2 regions of the Neobacillus sp. NPDC058068 genome follow, and region 1 is predicted to be linked to the other one. Evidence: riboswitches for the same ligand, from Rfam matches in the RefSeq annotation. Region 1 holds a riboswitch; the other holds the start of a gene.
What was found. A riboswitch is a leader RNA that binds a small molecule or an ion and turns the genes downstream of it on or off. The one in region 1 is predicted to bind S-adenosylmethionine.
Positions count from the first base shown of each region.

Region 2: another riboswitch for S-adenosylmethionine. It lies ahead of ACFVSW_RS15730 (homoserine dehydrogenase); the one in region 1 lies ahead of ACFVSW_RS13045 (YezD family protein).

Region 1 is NZ_JBHVSI010000010.1:44,985-48,170, reverse strand. It holds gene ACFVSW_RS13055 (SRPBCC family protein) at 257-724, shown strand; gene ACFVSW_RS13050 (hypothetical protein) at 927-1,190, shown strand; SAM riboswitch class I at 1,456-1,557, shown strand; gene ACFVSW_RS13045 (YezD family protein) at 1,629-1,784, shown strand; gene ACFVSW_RS13040 (phosphoadenylyl-sulfate reductase) at 1,944-2,660, shown strand; gene ACFVSW_RS13035 (sulfate permease) at 2,675-3,186, shown strand, end outside.
Region 2 is NZ_JBHVSI010000012.1:182,339-185,524, reverse strand. It holds gene ACFVSW_RS15735 (DoxX family protein) at 1-67, opposite strand, end outside; gene ACFVSW_RS15730 (homoserine dehydrogenase) at 591-1,823, opposite strand; SAM riboswitch class I at 1,895-2,006, opposite strand; gene ACFVSW_RS15725 (galactosyltransferase-related protein) at 2,123-3,186, opposite strand, start outside.

The DNA.
Region 1 (3,186 bases):
CCCAATCAATCATCAAAAATTTGTTAACAGGAGGAATGTTCATGAGGAGAAATCAGCTGCGATATGGAAAAATATTGGAAATTAATTGGGTTAAGGATGGTTTTTCATGAATGGATAACTATACAAATGATAATAGCGCCAGACGTTATTAAGCGGGCGTGCAGAACTCCATTTTTTAACAACTTTCCCCCGATTTGAATAAAAATAAACGAATGGAGAATGGGGTAATTCAGAGTTGTTAATTGGGGGGAAACACTTGAAAATCGAATACGGATATACCTTCGGATTACCAAAGGGCATTGTATGGAGGGAATTAAAGGATGAAAACATCCTTCGGAACTCGCTGCCGGGTTGTAAATCATTCATAGAAAAGGCAAAAGGATTTTACCAAGCCGAGCTCGAGATTAACATCGGCCCGATTGAAGATGTTTTTATATTTGAAATCTGGCGGAATATAGAAAAATCACCTTCTTACTATCGCTTGATCGTGAAAGGGAAAGGGAATCTTGGCGAGATTGATACTACAATTGATATCTTGATGGAAGAATCCCAGGGTACGACCAAATTAACCTTTAGTGCTGATGCTCAGGTAATGGGTGCACTTTCTTTGGCAGGAGAGCGCATTTTAGCGGCAGGGGCGAAAAAGAGTTTAGAAAGTTTTTTTCTAAAGATGGAAAAGGAAATAAAGAGGCGGCTTTATCAATTGAAAAGGGGCAGCAGATAAACGGTGCCTCTTCTCTGCAGTGGAGTGGGGGAGAGGTACCAGTTTTATAGTTAAGGAAAATAGATTTCTAATTTGTTAGTCCCGTCCTTCTTGAAGAATGTATCACGCACTCCCATTTTTATCCAAATAATTTGAAATCCATCGACAAATATCTACATAAATCTGCTATACTATAAGCAATAAACGAAGGAGGTGAAAATAGATGGAAAAAACACTCAAGTTGATATTGGACAAGCTTGATAGTCTGGACCAAAAAGTAAATCAAGTAATTAATACCGTAGCTGCCACGAATGTTAAGATTTCTGAAACAAACCAAAGAATAGATGCCCTTGAAACGAAGGTGGACACTGTCGTAGAAGATGTCAAAGAAATCAAAAGTTCTATGGCGACAAAATTTGACCTTGAATTTTATGATCGAAAAATTTCTGAACACTCCAGGGAAATTTACAAGTTAAAAAACAACTAAGTCTCTCCAAAAATAATCCACAAATATACCTATTTCCATATATTATATTCCCCGATTCTACTTTTATAAGATACGGGGTTTTTTGAATTCCATAAACCAAGTAGCCCGTTTTTATGAATTTGATAAACAGAGCCAGTCCCCCAACAAATTAACAGGTTAATTGACCGGGAGACTGAGTCCATTAAAAAGAATTTTTAAAATATTTAGTTTTCCTATTTACATTAAACCCATTGGCATGGTAGGATTAATTTCATTAATCATTCAATTCTTATCTAGAGTGGCTGAGGAACTGGTCCAATGAAGCCCGGCAACCTGCAAAGCAAGGTGCCAATTCCAGCAAAATGACCTTCATTTTGGGAGATAAGGTGTTAACTGTGGTAGTTCTAACGCCTTTCCTTGATGGGGAAGACGTTTTTTTTTGAAAGGAGACGGATCAAACTGAAGGCAGATGAAAAGGAAGAACTGATCGCACATATTGAGAAAATGATGGAGACCTTAAAATATGGCTCGATCACCTTAGTTGTTCAGGATGGAAAAATTGTCCAAATAGAGAAAAATGAAAAGGTTCGTCTTAAACCGAATAAGCATCGCTGACTAGACAAACTAGAGGCGGTCTTCACTTTATCAAAGTGGAAGACTGCCTTTTTTTGTGGAATTTCGGACGGAGCGAATATTTTTCAGACAGGAATAACTGATTCGTTTTTCGATAGATGAAACTCAATTTAGTTTTAGTGATAAAGGAGGCATTAAGTCATGACTGAAGTAATAACGTATCAAAACTGGCAGCAAATATCTGATACTTTCCCAATTGAGGATAAAACCAAGGGGGCCCTTTCTGTGCTGGAGTGGGCTTACCGGGCTTACCAATCCGAGGAAATTGTGTATGCGTCCAGTTTCGGGGCTGAAGCGATTGTTTTGATTGACCTCATCCAGCAAATTAAAGCGGATGCCCGGATTGTTTTTTTAGATACGGGACTGCATTTCCCAGAAACATATGAGGTCATAGACAAGATTGAAGCTCGATTCCCGTCGTTAAGGATAGAGCGAAAACAACCGAAGTTAAGTCTCGATGAACAAGCGGAACAATATGGTTCGGCGTTATGGAAGGGTGACCCTAACCAGTGCTGCATGATTCGCAAGGTTATTCCGTTAAGGGAAGCATTAACGGGAAAACAAGCGTGGATCTCGGGGCTTCGCAGGGAACAGTCACCGTCAAGAGCGAGCACTGAATTTCTTAATAAAGATGAAAAATTCAGGAACATCAAAATCTGTCCTTTGATTCACTGGACATGGGATGAGGTTTGGAGCTACATCAGGGGACACGAGCTCCCGTACAACACCCTGCATGACCATCAATATCCAAGCATTGGCTGTTTTCCTTGTACCCAACGGGCTGCAGCTGATGGGGACTCACGTGCGGGACGCTGGGTTGGAAGCGGCAAAACGGAGTGTGGCTTACACAGCAAATAGGGAGGGCTAAAGCTTTGCTTACAATTATTGCGATAACAATTGGGTTATTTTTTGCAATAAATATTGGTGCCAGTGGTGCGGCGGCTTCGATGGGAATCGCCTATGGAGCCGGTGTCGTGAAAAAACGGCTGGCCTTACTGCTGTGCAGTATCGCCGTGTTCCTTGGTGCTTGGCTTGGCGGCGGTGAAGTAGTCAAAACGATTGGCAGCGGGATTGTCCCATCTAGTACATTTACCGTGCCTGTAGCCTTAATCGTATTAGCATCAGCGGCATTATCATTGTTTTTGGCCAATATTTTTGGTATTCCACTTTCTACCAGTGAAGTGGCAGTTGGATCTGTCGTTGGTGCCGGGATTGTTTACCAATCTGTGTTTGTCGGTAAGCTTGTCTGGATTATGTTGTTTTGGCTGCTTACACCTTTTACAGCGTTTTTCATCGCCATTGGTGCTTCGTATTTGTTGGAAAATAGAAGGCTTAAAGGCTGGATGAAGGCTCGGAAAGCTGTTCCATTTCTGACTGTGCTGGT
Region 2 (3,186 bases), on a different contig from region 1:
GTAATCCAAGCCATACTCTCAATACTGTCCAAACAACTGCTGCGACAGGGGTTTTGTACCACCTCATCACAATCATCTCCTATTATTTTTGTGAAATGTTTCACAAGTTAATGTAAAATAAAATTTCTATTCCCCTTTTCGATGAAGGGGCTGTTCAGCTAGCTGTATCTTGCAGTGAAGTTTGTGAATTGTTTCACTATCTTCTCTACACTCTTAATATACTCCCCTTGAAGTAAATTGACAACGACTTTCACAGTTTATTAACATATTAATGTTAGAAATTTGAATAGAATGTGAACTTACCAAGTATAAGAAAAGCGTAAGCGCCCTGGTCAGCGGCGTATGGCCTGGAGCGCTCCAACTGAGATAAAGGAAACACGAAAAGCCGGAGGCGATTCGATGTTGACTTATCGTAGGGCGGAGAGCGAAGGACATTAGCCGCTAGGGCGCTGGAGCTGGACAATTCTCAAAGTCAAAAATTTATACTTTCTTATCTTTGTAAAAAAGAGGCGGCATATGGCTTTTCTTGCCCTGCGCACCTCTTTAAATATTGATTAGATTCGTCCTTCACGTTCAACAACCCATTTGAATTAAAGTGCTGTTAATACTTCATCTTTCTTTTCCACGTTATATTCTCCCAATATAGGATAATAGCCTAGTACATTTTGTTTACGGACCAGCTGTTCAACATCTTTCTTAGTCGCCTGGATGATATACGTCCCATCAGAAACCTGTTCAATCCACAAAATCGACGTGTTTAGTTGTTTCTTGGCAAGTCCATATACAAGCCAAGTTTCTTTTCCCTGCGGATTTTCCGGTTCCGAAATGGCTGTGGGAGGAGGAGTCACACTACTTTTGGCAGGCTTACTTTGACAGACATACACCAAATCTTCAATTACCGCACTTGCAGTGGGATACATACCGGCACCTGGCCCCTGGAGGGTGATTCTTCCGACTATATCCGAGAAAACATTTACAGCATTCTCTACTCCCTCCACATGATAGAATGGGTGTTCATTTCCAACCAGAACAGGTTTAACCGATGACTTTATTTGACCCCCTGCCCTAGTAAGACTTGCAATATGTTTGAATCGAAGGCCTAATTTTTCAGCGGCTTCAATTAATTTACTAGTTATTGAAGTAATCCCCTCCCGCTCGACATCCAGCCAAATCGGTTCTTCCCCAAAAGCGATACGGCTCAGGATCATCGTTTTATAAAAAGCATCATAGCCTTCAACGTCATTAGTTGGATCCGCTTCCGCATAGCCATTCACTTGTGCCGAGAGTAAGCTTTCAGCAAATGACTGCTTTTTCACGCGCATTTCCGTCAAAATGAAATTTGATGTCCCGTTAAGAATTCCTTGGACTTGCTGGACACGATTTATTTTTAATAACTGCCTTAGCGTTTGAATAACCGGAATTCCCCCAGCCACCGTTGCTTCAAAACCAATAGAAACATGATGCTCTTCTGCGAGCGCGAACAGCTCTTTCCCGTGGTGGGCAAACATTTCTTTATTGGCTGTAATAATGTGACAGCCGCGCTCGATTGCTTTTTTCAAAAATGTAAACGTTGGTTCTTTGTCGACAATGGCTTCGACCACAATATCAAGCTGGGGCAGCTCTAGGATTTCTTCATAATCCGTCGTAACAAGTACATCTTCATTTATTTCCCTTTCCTTTTGCTTGTTTTTAATGAGGACAGCAGCTACCTCCACCTTTTTTCCTAAAACAGCTGTTAACTCTTCCGAATGGGATTGTATGGTCCGATAAACCCCTTCACCAACAGTTCCAAAACCAAGAATTGCTACTTTTATTGCACTCATGGTTAATCCACCCCTTTAGATTTAATGATAAGCAAAAAACCCTCTTCCATAAGAAGAGGGTTCATTTCCTCCTCTTATCTGTCAGGTTAAAAATAACCTGCAGGAATTAGCACCTTTTCAAGGAATACCTTGAAGGTTGCCGGGCTTCATCGGGCCTAGTCCCTCCGCCGCTCTGGATAAGAGTATATATTTATGCGTCACCATTTTATTATTAGAATTCATTTTAGTCGAAACAATTTGAAGTGTCAATAAATTCGGAATCCACATCTAAAAATTTTTTGAAATTAAGACTTTCTTTTTTAATGACTTGTCCAATAACCAAATCTATCACCATATTTACAAATTAATAAGATTGATCCATCCTCAAGTTTGGTAATCATAATCGGTTCGACATCCTGACTAATAATTAGTGAGGGTCCATACCATGGATATCCTTTTTGATTATTGTCCCTCCACCATAACCCAATCCCCCCTGAGGCTAATCTACATACAACCTCAAACCTTCCTGAATCAGTTTCAATCCATACGGGGGTACCAATTACACCTTTAGCAAAGGTTTCACTCTTGTACCATTTTCTTGTTCGTGAATCTTCCCAGTAGTGGCACAGGAAATTACCAGATCTCACGATTAGCTCCTTATTTCCAAAACTACTAGTAATAGGTATTGAAGGCATAAACGCTTCCGGATTACTTTCATACCATGGAAAGCTTTTACTTCGATATCTTTTAGTTTCATATTCTGATCCATGATGCTTAATCAAATTTCTAGCCAAATCTTTGATATCACGGTCAATTGGATGGAACAACCAACTTTCACTAATATCATTAAGGCTATAAACTATTTCATCTAATGTAAGGTATGGACGGTAGCGAATCACCATTTCGTCTGTTTTGTTTGGATAACTTTTGATACGGAATCCCAATTCCTTTGCCATGTTAACAAAAAAGATTTCATCTGTTCCGAAAGATACCGTTTTTAGCAGTGCACTTTTTAGCTTATCCTTTCTTTCGGGTTGAAGTAAGGCTTTAACAAGCGATTTGTTGAAAACTTGACCAACATTGAAAATTCCGTAGAATGGATTTACATTAAATAGATTCTTCCATCTATTTAAATCCTTCTTTAATTCATTTCCAATATACCAATCTTCTTCAGGAATCCGCAGTTTTACCGCCATATAGTCGGTATCTCTCATTTGTTTCTCAATGAATTCTTCATATCCTTTTCTGATAAACAAGGCATCAGAATCAATATTGATTAAATATTCATAATCCATCCCCGTCTCTTCGAGCCATTCCATGGTTTCAAGAAAATAAATGGTCGTGAATCCCCGCTCCAACTTTCGGCTGGAGGGACATACAGGGA